4 regions of the Pseudoalteromonas sp. L23 genome follow, and region 2 is predicted to be linked to each of the others. Evidence: predicted binding sites of a transcription regulator. Region 2 holds the regulator's gene; each other region holds the start of a gene.
The links. Region 2 encodes sigma-54, which starts transcription at its own class of promoters, with help from an activator protein. Its sites were predicted from a motif close to GTTGGCACGNNNNTNGNNT; they were not measured.
Positions count from the first base shown of each region.

Region 1: a site for sigma-54 is predicted at 2,407-2,425, ahead of L3V43_RS20975 (YggN family protein). Genes of this name have one in related genera too.
Region 3: a site for sigma-54 is predicted at 2,536-2,554, ahead of flgJ (flagellar assembly peptidoglycan hydrolase FlgJ). Genes of this name have one in related genera too.
Region 4: a site for sigma-54 is predicted at 2,576-2,594, ahead of L3V43_RS08705 (LiaF domain-containing protein). Genes of this name have one in related genera too.

Region 1 is NZ_JAKKCW010000018.1:50,615-54,830, forward strand. Features, by position in the region: gene L3V43_RS20950 (YqaA family protein) at 1-164, opposite strand, end outside; gene L3V43_RS20955 (thioredoxin-like domain-containing protein) at 271-783, shown strand; gene L3V43_RS20960 (DUF2721 domain-containing protein) at 796-1,260, shown strand; gene L3V43_RS20965 (cytochrome c) at 1,362-1,808, shown strand; gene L3V43_RS20970 (hypothetical protein) at 1,987-2,172, opposite strand; gene L3V43_RS20975 (YggN family protein) at 2,461-3,246, shown strand; gene L3V43_RS20980 (PLP-dependent aminotransferase family protein) at 3,285-4,216, opposite strand, start outside.
Region 2 is NZ_JAKKCW010000004.1:43,055-47,270, reverse strand. Features, by position in the region: gene lptC (LPS export ABC transporter periplasmic protein LptC) at 1-237, shown strand, start outside; gene lptA (lipopolysaccharide transport periplasmic protein LptA) at 227-769, shown strand; gene lptB (LPS export ABC transporter ATP-binding protein) at 769-1,494, shown strand; gene L3V43_RS08915 (RNA polymerase factor sigma-54) at 1,541-3,040, shown strand; gene hpf (ribosome hibernation promoting factor) at 3,070-3,357, shown strand; gene ptsN (PTS IIA-like nitrogen regulatory protein PtsN) at 3,359-3,817, shown strand; gene rapZ (RNase adapter RapZ) at 3,810-4,216, shown strand, end outside.
Region 3 is NZ_JAKKCW010000009.1:160,436-164,651, forward strand. Features, by position in the region: gene flgK (flagellar hook-associated protein FlgK) at 1-1,518, opposite strand, end outside; gene flgJ (flagellar assembly peptidoglycan hydrolase FlgJ) at 1,520-2,494, opposite strand; gene L3V43_RS15750 (flagellar basal body P-ring protein FlgI) at 2,603-3,703, opposite strand; gene flgH (flagellar basal body L-ring protein FlgH) at 3,723-4,216, opposite strand, start outside.
Region 4 is NZ_JAKKCW010000003.1:496,928-501,143, forward strand. Features, by position in the region: gene L3V43_RS08700 (M3 family metallopeptidase) at 1-1,800, shown strand, start outside; gene L3V43_RS08705 (LiaF domain-containing protein) at 1,863-2,540, opposite strand; gene L3V43_RS08710 (manganese efflux pump MntP family protein) at 2,984-3,547, opposite strand; yybP-ykoY riboswitch at 3,567-3,725, opposite strand; gene L3V43_RS08715 (diguanylate cyclase) at 3,915-4,216, opposite strand, start outside.

The DNA.
Region 1 (4,216 bases), on a different contig from region 2:
TAGTTCACACAGCTACCCAGTAAATTACCCATTGTCGCAGCCAGCCATAACCAAACCAGTTCGCCTTGTTGTTTCACAACGAGCCCACTCAGCGCCAGCTCCGACGACGCAGGTAATAGTGTTGCGGCAATAAAAGCAAGCCCAAATAAAGAAAGGTAAATCATATCAACGGCTATAAGAAATTGGACTTTAAGAAATCATCTAAGTGGGGCAATATACTGAAATGCGCGCAAGAGTTCAAAAACACAGACACGGAAACAAGGAATAGACATGAAAACAACAATAAAAATGTTACTACTTAGTACCGTTCTCACCACCGGATTTAGTGACTGCAAGGCCTCAAACGAAGCGCTACCACAGGCAGACGATGGCTATCAGACCTATATCCACACCGGCGACTCCTTTAAACATTTGCGATTTACGGATATCAAAAACCAAGCTATTAGGTTCGATGCTAATCACAAAAAGCTGGTGATTTTATTCGCGACTTGGTGCTCCGATTCGCAACGCTTATTGAGTGAACTAAAACAATCTGAATTACTCACCCAGGCCGAGTTAACCATCGTTGCTATTGGCCGAGAAGAAACTAACACTACACTTGAGCAATTCAACGAAACCATGCAATTGCCCATCCATTTTGTTGCCGATCCCAATCGAGATATCTACAACACGTATGCCAACAAAGGCATTCCTAGAGTCATCTTGCTTGATGAACGCAACCGAGTGATGCAAACCCTCCTCGGTGAGCAACCCAACACCTTATCAAAACTAAACTGGAATTAACGAGGTAACTATATGAATCCAGAAGTCGTTAGCATTCTCACGATGGCCAAAGTTATCCAAACCGCCGTTGCCCCTGTATTTTTAATTACGGGTATTGCTGCGACCTTAGGGGTACTATCAAACCGCTTAGCACGGATCACGGATAGGGCGCGTTTACTCGATCGCAAGATCAATACCACGCAAGATGAAGAACTCAAAATGCACTTTAGCCGTGAAATGCGCGCACTGTTAAAACGGTCTCGTTTTATTCACGTTGCATTTAGCATGAGTGTACTCAGTGCGTTGCTTGTGTGTGCAGTGGTTATGCTGCTGTTCATGTCCCACTTGTACAGTATGCCATTGGGTATTACTTTATCGTCTTGTTTTATCGCGGCTATGGTGCTGCTTATTGGCGCGTTTGTCTCTTTGCTTGGAGAAATCTTTTTAGCCACCCGCAGTATGCGCAGGGGCATGATATTCAAAGACATCGAGAGTTGATTATTTAAAACTAGTTGCCTCCGTCACAGGGCACTTATCGCAATTGTTTGATTATATTTGTAATTTACATTGAAAATAGGGAAAAATATTAGGGGTTTACTATGAAGAAACTACTTACCGTCACACTATTTAGCTGTCTTGCAGCAACAGCGCAAGCTAACACTATGTTTGAATCGGCTGATGATGCAATTGAATACCGCAAAGCGTCTTTCCAATTGATCCGTTTCCAAATTGGCAATATGGGCGACATGCTAAAAGGCAAAGTACCATTTGATGCCGAAGTATTTAAACAACGTGCTCACAATGCTGCGCAATTATCGCAAATGCCTTGGGAAGCATTTATCGACGGTTCTGACAAAGGCAATACTGATGCCCTACCAGCCGTTTGGTCAAACAGAGCTGAGTTCGATGGTAAAGCCAAGCAATTTGCCGAGTATGCTCAAGCACTGGCTGTTGCAGCTGACTCTGGCGACAAAAAGCTGATTGCTTCTGCATTTAAAGATTGGGCAAAAGGCTGTAAAGACTGCCATAAATCTTTTAAAGATTAATCAAAACAAAACAGCCGCATATTTGCGGCTGCTTACTATCTGAATATCTCGTCACTTGCTTGGCTATCACCAACGACACAATAACTCAGACATCGCATTGAGTAACCCACAGCCCTGCTTAATCACACAGCCAAATTGAATTACTGTCAGTGCTAGACTCGTAGATGACGTTTAATGATCAGTCATCAATATAGTCGAAATCATCATCGCCTAGATTTCTACGTAGGCGTTTTTGCTCTAAGTAGTCGTCTAGCTTTCTTTTGACTTTACGCTTTTGCTTGTCATGTTGGTTACGACCCAACTTTTCAAATTCATCGTCTGCAAAATCATCATCAAGCGCATCGTAAGAGAATGTCTTACCCACAACTAACTCCAAAATAAAATAGTCATTAATAAAATGAGAGCCGTCTCTCAAGATCACTATTTAGCGCTAAATTGTCATTCTGAAAAGTGAGAGTTTCTTATCCTTACAATAAAAATTTTTTATCGCCTAATTCATTTTGACAAAAACAACTATATTTTAGTCAATTTCATCACTTTTAGAGCACATTAACTTTCAACAATATAACACAATATATTGATTTTACTTGGGTTTATATTTGGCACTGTTCTTGTAACAACAATCATGAAACTGAGCCAATAAGGATCGACCATGAATAAAATTTTACTACTAACAGCAGCAACAATGATGACAACCACCGTCGCTGCACACGAAAAAAATAACATCACGTTTAGCGGTGACAATTGTGAAGTAGAATTTCAGAATGACGTTAGGATCACACCTGATAACTTGGTGATCACAACGGCCAAAAACAAAACAGCTGAGATCAACAACCTTGGCGAACTGACACTCAATGGCGAGCGCATCGCACTTAATACACAGCAAAAAACGATGCTCACGCAATATGGTGATGAACTAAGAGGCCGCCTACCACAAGTGGCTGATATTGCTTTTGAAGGCATAAAACTAGCGGGCGTCGCCCTTAATGAAGTGGCACACACCTTTAATTTAACCAGTTTAGATAGCATCCATGCTGTGATCGATGATCTTGAAACAGAAGTGCAAAATACGTTTTATCAGCAAGGTGCGTTTGTGATGGGCAAGCAAACCTTTGATGAGTTTGGCCAAAATTTTGATAATCAGTTTGAAGAAAAAATCGAGACCGCAGTACAAGGTGCCATGATGCAATCGATAGGTAGCTTACTGGTTGCGATTGGCAACGAAATGTCAGATGCAAACGGTGATATGAGCAGCTTTGAACAACGTATGGAAAACTTCGCAACACAAATCGAAACCAAAGTTGAACAACAGGCAGAATCTATTGAGAAAAAAGCCGACGCACTGTGTGGCGACTTTGAACAAATCGCGAAAAACGAAGCCATTGTCGCAAAGTCTATCCCCGCCATGTCAGAGTACCAACTGTTTAAATTTAAATAATCTGACGTTGGCATAACTTACATTTAATTAAGGGTACGTTATGCCAACCCTTTCCTTTGTGCATCAGCCAGCTCCCCCAGCGTTTTAATCGCTTGCTCTACCGACGCATCCCACGGCAAGCCATAACTGATACGTATACAATTTTGATACTTTTTGCTGGCACTAAATAGCGTACCAGGCGTAATACTGATCCCACACTCCAGGGCTTTTTGGAACAACAAGGCACCATCGACGTGCTTACCTAAGTCTAACCACAGCACACAACCGCCTTGCGGGCGACTGACTCTTACCTCACTACCAAATGCAACATTCACCGCTTGGATCATACGGTCTCGATTCTCAATTAACCGTTTACGGACCAACTTTAAATGGCGCTCGTAGCCTCCGGAGCTGAGAAAATCCGCTAGTGCCCATTGATTCATTAAAGATGATGAGCAACTCAACGCACGTTTTATGCGCTTTGCTTTTGCACTAAATTGACTGGCGACCATCCAACCCACCCGATAGCTAGGCGCTGCGGTTTTTGAAAATGACGCACATGTGATCACTAAGCCCTTTTGGCTAAATGCTTGTGCCGGAATGCCACGCTGCTCGGTAAAATATAAATCGCCATACACATCGTCTTCTATCAACACCACGTCACGTTGCTCTAATAGCGCCACCAGCTGCGCACGTCTCGTATCAGGCATAAAACTACCAAGCGGGTTACTAATACTGGTAGAAAACACACACGCTCGAATATCATGCTTTTCAAGTGCCCGTTCAAGGTCGCTCAGCCAAATGCCATCATCTGGGCAAACAGGTATTTCAATGGCCTTTAACCCTAAGTTTTCAGCCAGTTCAACAATGCCAAAATAACAGGGAGATTCAATCGCTATCACGTCTCCGGGCTTGGTTACCGCTTGTAACGCAATCGCCAATGCTTCTTGCGCGCCATTGGTGATCACCACTTCATCCATGTCTATTGCTA
Region 2 (4,216 bases):
ACCTTGATATTAGAGGGCAATGTGTTGGCAAAGAATTTAACGCCTAACGCCATGATCACGGATATCAATGCCGATAATGTAAGAGTTGAAATTAAGCAAAAATTGATGAAGTCGGAACACCCTGTCGTTATCAACGGTCCTAGTCTTAGGATCACAGGTAAAGGACTGCATGCGGATCTACAAAAGCAAGTGATCGAACTCATCAACCACACAAAGACAATTTATTATGACCAGTAAAATCATTAACAAACTAGTTTTCATCGGCTTGCTTGCAAGTTCTACTCTAGCAATTGCTGCAGAACAAAATGAAGTCATTATTGATGCTGGCCGTCAGCAAGCTCAACTGCAAAGCAACATCGGTATTTTTGAACAGAATGTTGTTATTATTCATGGCAACAGAAAGATAAATGCCGATCGCCTAGAGGTCCACCGCCGCGCGGAGCTCGGCATTAACAAGCAACTGCTTGTGGCAACTGGCAGCCCTGCCACTTTTAGCGAACGTCAACCCGATGGCAACTTACTAGAAGCCAAAGCAAATGAAATCCGTTACGACGTAGCGAAGGGAACCCTAGTGATTTCTGGTGATGCTGAAATCAATCAAACTGGGCAAAAAATCAATGCTCAAGTCATCACCTATGACATTGAAAAGCAATTGATCAGCGCTGAGCGCTCAGACCAAGAAGACTCTCGAGTAAGAACCATCCTTGTTCCTGTTGATGACAAAAAAGACGCTAAAGAGAAAAAAGCGCAGGAAGAAGGTAACAATTAATGAGCGAGCTCAAAGCAACTGGTCTAGCAAAGAGTTATAAAGGTCGTCAGGTCGTCAAAAATGTTGGTTTAAGTGTTCAGGCTGGCAGTATTGTAGGCTTATTAGGACCAAATGGTGCAGGTAAAACCACTACGTTCTACATGATTGTAGGGTTAGTACCAAGCGACAAAGGCTATATTCAGATTGATGACGAAGATATCACTTTGTTACCGATGCACAGCCGTGCACGACTTGGTATTGGCTATCTACCGCAAGAGTCTTCAATCTTTAGAAAACTCACGGTCTATCAAAATTTGATGGCGATTTTAGAAACTCGAAAAGACTTATCTAAAGTTGAAAGAGAAGCTGAACTAAACGAGTTACTGGATGAGTTTAATATTCAACACATTCGCGACTCACAGGGCATGGCATTGTCGGGAGGCGAAAGAAGACGAGTCGAAATTGCTCGCGCTTTAGCCGCAAACCCTAAGTTTATCCTGTTAGATGAACCTTTTGCTGGTGTTGATCCTATTTCGGTGTTAGATATAAAGACAATCATAGAGCACCTAAAAAACCGTGGTATCGGTGTGCTTATCACCGATCATAACGTTAGAGAAACACTGGACGTATGTGAAAAGGCCTACATCGTTTCACATGGTGAGTTAATCGCTGCAGGCACGCCAGAACATGTTTTGGCAGATCAAACCGTAAGAGATGTCTACCTAGGCGAACAATTCAAGCTATAGTTAAGACGTAGTATTAATAACTGTTAAAAAGGATTGTTAGAGATACATGAGGCAATCATTACAGCTGCGCATGGGGCAGCAACTTACAATGACTCCGCAACTGCAACAAGCCATTCGCTTGCTGCAGCTTAGTACATTGGATCTGCAACAAGAAATACAAGAAGCATTAGACAGCAATCCATTGTTGGAAGTGGAAGAAGGTGATAATACTGACGGCGAAAACGCTGACCAACACAGCCAAGAAAAGAGCCGTGCTGACGACAATCAAGATTCAGCCGATGAAACGCAGGTTAGTGACTATGAGATAGACTCAGATACCGCCATGAGCAAAGACACTGTGAGCGATGACCTTGCCATGGATGTCACTTGGGACGAGTATATGAGTGCAGCGCCTGCTGCAAGCTCAGGTCCACTTCCCGATGACGATAATGTTTATCAAGGGGAAACCTCTGAATCTCTCCACGATTATCTCATGTGGCAACTCGAACTGACACCATTTAGTCCAACAGATAGAGCTATTGCGATTGCGATTATTGAAGCGGTCGACCTGTCAGGCATTCTAACACTGTCTTGCGAAGACATTTTAGAAAGCATTAATGACGAGAATAGCGAAGAGCCTATTGAGCTAGATGAAGTCGAAGCCGTACTCAAACGCATTCAGCTTTTTGACCCTGTCGGTATCGCAGCGCGTAGTTTACAAGAATGCTTATGCATTCAGCTAAACCAATTCGCCCCAGATACCCCATGGATTGCCGAAACAAAAATGATCCTGACAGAGCATATCGACTTGCTTGCCAGCCGTGACTATCGAACTTTGGCTAAGAAAACGCGCCTTAAAGAAGCCGATCTCAAAGAGGTCATGACGTTAATACATAGCCTTAACCCAAAGCCTGCGGCAAGCATTATTCATGAAGAGCCTGAATATGTGATCCCTGACGTATCGGTGAAAAAAGTAAAAGGTCGTTGGGTCGTAGAGCTAAATCCTGATGCTATGCCTAAAATAAGAGTAAATGACCATTACGCTGCGATGTCTAGAACGGCGAAATCCAGTACGGATAGTCAGTTTATTCGCTCACATTTACAAGAAGCAAAGTGGTTTATTAAAAGCTTAGAAAGCCGAAATGATACTTTATTAAAAGTTACCAATTGCATTGTGCAACAACAACAGGCATTCTTTGAACATGGCCCCGAAGCAATGCGCCCTATGGTGCTAAATGATGTTGCTGAAATGGTTGAGATGCATGAGTCCACAATTTCCCGTGTGACAACACAAAAATACATGCATACACCTCGGGGAATATTTGAGCTGAAGTATTTCTTCTCTAGCCATGTAAGTACGGAAAATGGAGGTGAGTGCTCTTCTACAGCAATTAGAGCACTTATCAAAAAGCTGATAGCTGCAGAGAATACCGCGAAGCCATTGAGTGACAGCAAAATTGCAGATATCTTAGCAGAGCAAGGAATTAAGGTAGCGAGACGTACGATTGCAAAATATCGTGAATCCCTAGCCATTCCACCGTCAAATCAGCGTAAAAGCTTGATATAAGACGTAAAACCCAAGAAGGAAAAATGCTTATGCAACTAAATCTAACTGGTCGCCATGTAGAAATTACTGACTCATTAAGAGACTATGTCACCAACAAGTTTGCGAAGCTAGAAAGGCACTTTGATCATATCAATAATGTGCATGTGATCCTTGATGTCGAGAAACTAGTACAAAAAGCAGAAGCAACATTACACGTAAACGGCGGCGAGCTATTTGCATCAACAGAGCATCAAGATATGTATGCCGCAATTGATGGCCTTATCGACAAGCTAGATCGTCAAGTTATTAAACACAAAGAGAAGCTCACTCGACACTAAGATGAAATTAAGTGAATTAGTGAACAAGGACTGCAGTAAAGCTGCGGTCCTTTTTAATAGCAAAAAACGTATTTTAGAATACATCAGCGAACTGGCTCATAGCCAAATTCCAAATACCAGTCAGCATGCTATCTTGGACGCCTTAATGGCGCGAGAGAAATTAGGCAGCACAGGGATCGGTAAAGGCATTGCCATTCCCCATGGTCGACTTGAAGGTTTGGATAAAATCCTTGCAATGGTGCTTGTCAGCGAGCAAGGGATCCAGTTTGAAGCCATAGATAAGCAGCCTGTCGATATTTTTGTCGCGTTCATCGTACCCGAAGGTGATAATCAACAGCACCTGAAGACCTTAGCGGCGATTGCTGATACACTCAAAGACAAGTCTTTTTGCAAAATGCTTAGACAAGCAAAAAGTGACGATGAGTTATATACAGTGATCCAAGGTGAACTTGATGAGTGATGAAGAAAAAGGACTCGAGCTTATCATTATCAGTGGCCGCTCAGGCTCTGGTAAATCTGTAGCGCTTCGAGTATTGGAAGACTTAGGCTACTATTGTGTGGATAACATTCCGGTCAATTTGCTGCCGTCTTTAGTCCGCAGTGTTTCGGACAATTATAATAAAATTGCAGTCAGTATTGATGTTAGAAACTTACCTAAAGAACAGGACGAGTTTAATGACATTCTTGAATACTTACCAGGCTTTGCCAAACCTACCCTGTTTTATTTAGACAGTGACGATCAAACCCTGATAAAACGCTTCTCAGAAACACGCCGTTTGCACCCTCTTTCACTGCATAATCTTCCATTAGATGTTGCGATAAAGAAAGAACGGGAATTGTTAGACGTGCTGATCACTCG
Region 3 (4,216 bases), on a different contig from region 2:
ATGCGTTGTACCTGAATTACTGGTTAACGTATATTCGTTAGCATTGGCTGTTTTAGTCAAAGTATAAGGACCATCATTCAACGTTGGCGGCGTTCCCGCAGTAAACGCACTGGTCGCGGGATCGGTATCAGTGACGACTCCTGCTGAAATGGTCGCCGTACCATTATTGTCTGCTGATTTTTCAGTACGAATTGGCGACGCTAATGCGAGAGCTTCTGGTCTTTGAGTTGCAAGCTCCAACCCAGTTGCAGCCTGTTGATTTAATTTCACAAGAAATCTATCACCTGTTGCACCACTACCCGTTACGTTCATTTGTAAGCCAAAATAATCGCCGGTTCCCGTGATGACTCCACCTGCAATATTACCAGTCGTCGGCGTACCGATAGGATTTCCTTTGGCATCTACAGCTGTTATTTCAACGGTTGTTGCACTGGTATAAGTAACTTGAAAATCGGTAGCTGGCAACTCATTGCCGCGCCCAGGCTCAAGTGTTGCCGTAAGCACTGCGGTGCCTGTATTTTCGCTGTAAGCAAAACCACCCACGGTAGGTATTTTAAAAATATCTCCACCTATGTTGCCATCTAAGTCCATTCCCAATCTATTTTGCTGATTAAAAGCATCAGCTAATGCGAGGCCAATTTGGCCTAGTTGGTTTTGTGCCGGGATCAACACTTCATCTCTAAACGCCAGTAACCCGCCGATTTTGCCTTTCAAGCTGCCGCTATCTAACTCGAGTTGCACAACATTTTTATCTTTAATGTCTAGAATTAGTTCTTTATGGTTGGGATCCGGGTTGCCTTTCATCGCGAATAAATTGAAGGCACCACCTTGCATCACAAGCGCATCCCCAGTGCCTAAAAATACGAGCTTTTCGCCATTTTCACCGTCGAGTGTTTCTATATCTACGAGCTCAGCAAGCTCTTTAATTGCTTGATCTCGCTCATTAAGCACGCTGTGATCGACATTGTTAAGATTGAGCGCCGACTTACTCGCCACTTGCTTATTCAATTCACTGATTTTTTGCACAAGGTTATTGGCTTCTTCTGAGAAAATATCCAATTGCTCGTTCACGATACTGTTTTGATCAACAACAATACCTGACAATCTATCCATTTGATCGACTAGGCCTTGAGCGCCCGTCATAAATAAAGAGCGGTTAGTTGTCGATGAAGGCAAGTTAATCGCGCTTTGTAAATTATTAAACATCGAGTTGATGCTCTTGCTCAGACTGTTTGAGTCTTGTGCAAACAACGTATCAACGCGGCTTGCCTCAGTGACAAACTGCTCATAGTAAGATTGATTAGAAATATCACGATTTAATTGCTGCTGCGCAAATTGGTTGATCAAACGCACCGTTTCACCACGACCAACCATGCCACCTATCATCGTTCCGTGCTCAGTCCGTTCACGGATATACCCTTTGGTATTTAGGTTAGCAATGTTTTTACTGGTGGTTTGTAGTAACTCGGAGTTAGCCCTAACCCCTGCCGCACCAATATTTAATAGATCAAATGACATCTCATCTGACTCCCTTTGTTAGCGCACCGGATAAGAAATCGGATACATCAATACGCTTTAAAACTGACTTAATTTTGTTGGCATAATTCGGATCGGTCGCATAGCCTGCATTTTGAAGTTCACTTAAATAGGCGTGACTATCACCAGCCTTATTTAAGGCTTGCTCGTATCTCGGATTACCTTTTAGAAAACTGACATAATCATCAAAGCTTTGTTCAAGCGACTTATAAGCACGGAAATCGGCTTGCTTTTGCACCGGTAACCCTTGCTCAAATTCAAGTGTCGATTTTCTGGCGCTTTCACCACTCCAGCGGCTATCCGCTTTAATATTGAATAGATTAAAACTGCTACTACCATCCTTTTTGCTGATGATGTGTTTACCCCAACCGGTTTCCAGTGCAGCTTGTGCAACCATTACCGCAGGGTTCAAGCCCAACTTTTTCGCCGCTGTTTGAGCGTATTCCCAAATTCTGTCGACGAATTCCTCAGGAGAACCAAAGCCTGTTTGTTCATCGCTTGAGGCATCTGCCTTTACATTGACAACCTGCGGTTCGGGTTTATTCACACTCTCACTCGCTGTAGCCTGCTTTTTAAAGGCAATATCGCCGTCAGCTCTCATTACTGAGGCAGGCTTATACTTTTCAGAGTTAGGAGACAACTGCTGCACAATCAGATCTGCCAGTCCTAAGCTGCCCTGCTCAGATAAGTGCATCGAAAGTTGCTGATCATGCATTTCTTCAAAAAATTTGACACCACTAGAGTTAAATGGACTGTCTTTATCCTCTAGCGCCTCATTCGCTTTACGCATGCTTTGTAACAACATTTGCGTAAAGATAGACTCAAACTGTTGTGCCGCCTTCTTCAATGCCTGATCTGAGGCACCTTGATCGCCAGCACCTTTCAGCGCCTCTTTACGGATCGAATCAAGGTTTCCTAGGTCAAAAAAGCTTTGATTTTTCAATTGGTCGGTGTTCATACACTCAGCACTGTTTGACGTTAATAACTATACAAATAGAAATGCAAAATCCGAGCCAAAAAAAAGCCCCACAATTGCGGGGCTAACTAGTTGATTAATAATGGAACATCAAATGACGACTAATTGACCATTTATCGCGCCTGCTTCTTTTAGCGCTTCAAGGATCGCCATTAAATCGCCAGGTGCTGCGCCAACCTGGTTAATTGCCCTAACCAAGTCATCAAGGCTCACGCCTGGGTCAAACACAAACGCTCGAGAGTCATCCTGATTTACGTCGATAATGCTTTGCTGCGTCACTGTTGTTTCGCCATTCGCCAGCGCATTAGGTTGTGACACATTTTGCTGCTCAGCAATTGTTACGGTAAGGCCGCCATGAGTAATTGCCGCAGGCTGCAACTTGACATTTTTGCCGATAACGATAGTGCCAGTGCGCGAGTTAACGATGATCTTCGCAGCGGTATCCGCTGGTTTGAATTCAAGATTCTCTAGCGTAGATAAATACGCAACGCGCTGAGACGGATCTCTTGGTGCAATTACTCGAACTGAGGCTGCATCCATAGGTTTTGCACTATTTGGTCCAACAAGGCCATTGATAGTATCGGCCAAGCGTTTTGCAGTAGTAAAGTCTGGTCTATTCAAGTTAAAGGTAATGTAATCACCCTGAGTAAACGGACTTGGTACCGCTCGCTCCACTGTCGCGCCGTTTGCCACCCGACCAACAGTCGGCGTATTGATCACAACTCGACTCCCATCGGCACCATCAGCACCCAAACCACCAACAATCAAACTTCCTTGCGCAATTGCATATACGTTACCATCGACCCCTTTTAGAAAGGTCTGAAGTAAAGTGCCGCCTCGTAAACTACCAGCACTACCAATAGATGAAACGGTAACGTCAATGGTTTGGCCGGGCTTAACAAAAGGTGGCAGATCTGCGTGAACCGCAACAGCCGCAACATTTTTAATTTTTGGCTTTAAGCTTGCGGGCATCGTTATGCCAAAGCTATTCAACATCGCTTTAAAGCTTTGCTCGGTAAATCTGGTTTGCTCACCGGTACCAGGCAAGCCTACAACTAGGCCGTAGCCAACCAGTTGGTTTGAACGAACACCTTCAACCATACTGACGTCTTTAACTCGCTCAGCAGAAGCCAAAGAAGAAAAACCAACCAACGTAATGGCCGCACCGATAAGCAAAATATTCTTAAGCATATTGTTCATTTTCAGCACCTTAAAACGGCATCAGCGCGCTCATAAAGAAACTCGTTAACCAACCTGCACTTTGCACTTCTTGTTGGTCACCTTTACCTGAATATTGAATTCTGGCATTTGCCACTCGATTAGACTCAACAGTGTTATCTGCGGTCACATCCTGAGGTCTTACCAACCCTTCTAAGCGAATAAATTCCTCGCCAGTATTGAGGGTTAACCACTTTTCACCGCGGATCACTAAATTACCGTTAGGCAATACTCGGGTTACATTGACCGATATATTCCCGAATAAGCTATTTGACTGATTAGACTTCGAATCACCAGAGAAAGAAGAACTGGATTTAGCACCAAACTGTATTGCTTCTTTTCCGATATTAATGGCATTGCCACCAAGACCAATCACAGGGTCTAAGCTCGAATCACTGGATTTATCCAGCTCAGAATTTGCAGCTTTGGTCGCCTGAGTCGTTTCTCTGAGTACGATGGTAATAATATCGCCGACTCTTAACGCTT
Region 4 (4,216 bases), on a different contig from region 2:
CCAGAGTTTAGAGAAATCCAATCGCGAGTTGTGCCTAAGTTTTCAGAGTTCAGCTCTAAAATCACCCAAAACCAAGCGCTTTTTGAACGGGTAAAAGCGGTATACGAAGGCGCTGAATATAAAAAGCTAACGGCAGAAGAGCAGCGTATTACTTGGATGCGTTATAACGGCTTTGCCCGCAATGGAGCGACGCTAAAAGGTGAAGACGCTAAGCGTTACGCGGACATTAATCTTGAGCTATCAAAGCTACATACTAAATTTGCAAACAACGTCCTTGCAGATGAAGAAAACTATGTAGTCTATCTCACTAAAGACCAGTTGTCAGGTTTGCCTGAGTCGTTTGTTGCGTCGGCAGCGGCTGCTGCAAAAGCGCGCGGTAAGGCGGACATGTACGCGATTACCAACTCTCGTTCATCAATGGATCCATTTTTAACCTACTCAACAGAGCGTGAGTTACGCGAGAAAGTATGGAACAACTACTATAACCGTGGCAACAACGGTGGCGAGTACGACAATAAAGCGATTATCTCTGACATCCTAAAGCTTAGACATGAACGCGTTAACTTACTCGGCTACGATAATTACGCGCAGTGGCGTCTTGAAGACCGCATGGCGAAAAAGCCTGAAAATGCGATGGCGCTGATGAAAAAAGTATGGCCTGCTGCAATTGCGCGCGTGAAAGAAGAAGTAACAGACATGACATCTATTGCTAAGCTTGAAGGCAATGATATAAAAATCATGCCATGGGATTACCGTTTCTACGCTGAGAAGGTTCGCCAAGCTAAGTATCAATTGGATTCAAACGAAGTTAAAGCCTATTTACAGCTAGATAATTTGCGTGAAGCGATGTTCTATGTAGCAGGCCGTCTGTTTAACTTTGAATTCACTGAAGTGCCAAAGGGCTCGGTGCCTGTATTCCACCCTGACGTTCGTGTTTGGGAAGTAACAGACAAAACCACTGGTGATAATATCGGCCTTTGGTATTTAGACCCGTTCGCACGTAAAGGTAAACGATCAGGTGCATGGGCGTTGTCATATCGTAGTCATACAACATTTGATGGTAAAACAAATGTGCTTAGCTCAAACAACTCCAACTTTGTGAAAGCACCAGAAGGTGAAGCGACCTTAATTTCTTGGTCAGATGCAGAAACCTATTTCCACGAGTTTGGTCATGCGCTGCATGCGCTTTCATCAAACGTGAAGTATCCAAGTTCAAACTCTGGTGTTCGTGACTACACCGAGTTCCAATCTCAGTTATTGGAGCGTTGGTTGGCAACGGACGAAGTGATCAATCGTTACTTAGTTCACTATAAAACAGGCAAACCTATGCCTAAAGCGTTAATCGAGAAAATCAAGAAGTCAGCAACCTTTAACCAAGGTTTCGCGACGACTGAATACCTTGGATCGGCTATTATGGATATGCTTTTCCATACCACAGATCCTGACAAGATTGGCGACCCTGTTGCATTCGAAAAGTCTCAGTTAGGTGCGCTAGGCATGCCGGACGAGGTCGTGATGCGTCATCGTACAACTCACTTTGGTCACGTATTCTCAGGTGAAGGTTATTCAGCGGGTTACTACGGTTACCTGTGGGCTGAGGTATTAACTTCTGATGCAGCAGAAGCGTTTGCAGAAGCGCCAGGTGGCTTCTACGACAAAGACGTTGCACAGCGTTTAGTGGATTACCTATTCTCAGTTCGCAACTCAATGGATCCAGCAGAAGCGTATCGCAAGTTTAGAGGTCGTGACGCTGAAGTTGAAGCGCTTATGCGTGATAGAGGCTTTCCTGTAGAGCAGTAAAAAGTTTACTCTGCTATTCGGATAATAAAAAACCCCTGAACCAAGGGGTTTTTTATAAAGCTTTAGCTTTTGGATTTCGTGCCGTCACCAAATAGGGATTTAAGGCCGTCGGCAAATTGCTTTATTTGTGCTTTCATTGAGCGCTTTACGCTAATTTCAATGCTACCCAAAATCATTCTACCGTGAACATAAATTCGTGGACGCTGTTTCACCTGCCCTGCAGATGCAAGCGTATTTCTAGTGTTTTCTACTGAACCCATAACATTACGAATATCGGTGATGACATCGACTGTGTCTGGTACGAAGATTTCATCACTGCCTAAAATGCAATTTATATAAATATGTACTTCAGGGTGACTAAAAATTGCGTTGGTAAAATCTAGTTCCAAGCTGCCAAGGTAATTTTTTAGTTGGATCTCTTTAGGTACGATCCACTCGCCACTGCGATGGTTGGAACTAAGTATAGAGGTAATGCTTATCGCCTCAGCACCATCTACGCTTGAGGTAAATTTTGGACCCAAACGAGCGGCTTTTTCGCTGTGATATCTTGCATCCGACTTGAGCGGTAAATCAGCACTAAGTGCTGCAATTTGTTCTTGTTCGTTCAGGTCGTATGCTTTATCCAATCGTCTCTCGAATGCATCAGCCGAAAGCTCACCGTGGCTGTAATTTAGAATTAACTGGTCAATCACCTCTTCCCTAACGGATTCGAGAGGCCTATCTTTTAATGGTACAGACATATGGTTGGTTCCGTTCTCTTGATTTATGCTTATAGAAGCAACAACCAAGCCAACATTAAATCATTTATAAAACAAGTGGTTAGTGTTTTTTAATATCAACTTACTCTATTTATTTACTAATATTTAGTTGTACAAAATAGTATTTGGTCAAAATTACCACTATTAGATGGCAGGCAACGCAGTAGCGCAGGTGTAGTTTGATATTGTCAGTCACTTTGCTATGGTAGTAGGTGTTCGCAAAACAACCAAAGGAGATTAGTTATGGCGAAGAAAAGCGATGTCAAAGCGCTTAAAAAAGAGCTGAAAGCGCGTAAAGCAAAGATTGAAAAGCATGAAGCAAAAATCAAAAAGCTGAAAAAAGCGATTAAAAAGGCTTAAAAGCCAAGTAGCCCTAACGTAAAGGGATAAGTAAGTGAGCGGTAAATATACCGCTCTTTTTGCGATTAAATCGAAAGATGGCTATATAGCAACCAAGTTCCCACACAGATTAAGATCACCCCACCAAAGGTTTCAGCTCGACTACCAAGGAACTTTCCAGCCGAATGCCCAATCATCACACCAATTGTTACCATCATGGTGGTGGCAAGGCCAATGAGCGAAGCGGCGAGCCATATATTCACATCAACAAATGCGAGACTGACACCGACAGCCATTGCATCAATACTGGTACCAAACGCTGTGATAATGGTTTTTAACCAAGGTTGCTTTGCGTGCTGTGCTGGCGCATCGTCATTACCCTTAAGGCTCTCATAAATCATATGAGCGCCAAGTCCTAACAGTAAGATAAAGGCAATCCAGTGATCCCAAGCCTCGACATAGCCAGCTGCAGATTGTCCTATTAACCAGCCAATCAGCGGCGTACAGGCTTCAATAACACCAAAAATGAGGCCGATTTTTATGGCTTCGGTAAGCCGAGGTGATTTTAGGCTGGCGCCTTTACCGATTGCCGCGGCAAACGCATCGGTAGACATGGCGTATGCTAACAGTAGCAGGGTGACGAAATTCATTTACATTGCTCCGGTCGGGCGATTTGAGTCCACGACATATCCACACGCCCGACCACAGGCATGGATATATCGATGGTCTCGCCAACCGAGAGGTGTCCGCACCATGGCATTTTGGCCAATTATGTTGATACGAACTCTTCCGAGCATTGGAAGCAGGCTACTCCCCAACGAGTTGCGATAATATCAAGAATTGTTCTAAATAGAAATCTAAGTTTATAGCTAGCTCTACACGATATGGTGAATGAGTTGGCTCCATTTTTAGTTATTTATCTTATAGCAATACACTAAAGCAGCTCCCTTTTCCTAATTCAGAGGTTGCGCTGATCCGTATGGAAACGGTCACCACTTACTATGGTGATAACAGCTGCTAGCTTGCCTCTCCAAACACTCGATTTTTACCATTCTTTTTAGCTTCATATAGCGCGTTATCTGCTCTTTCTACTAACTCTTCAACAGTTTGATTGATATTATCCTCACTAAGTGAAGCGACACCAGCACTAACCGATACAGCTTTTAGTGGTGAAAGTTTATGTTCAATAGCGGTTTCGAAGAAGGTTTGTACCACTCTTTGCGCGATCTCTAAGGCGAAAGAATAGGGTGTGTTTGGCAGTAAGATGGCAAACTCTTCACCGCCGTACCTGTACAGCGCATCCATAGGTCGACGAATAT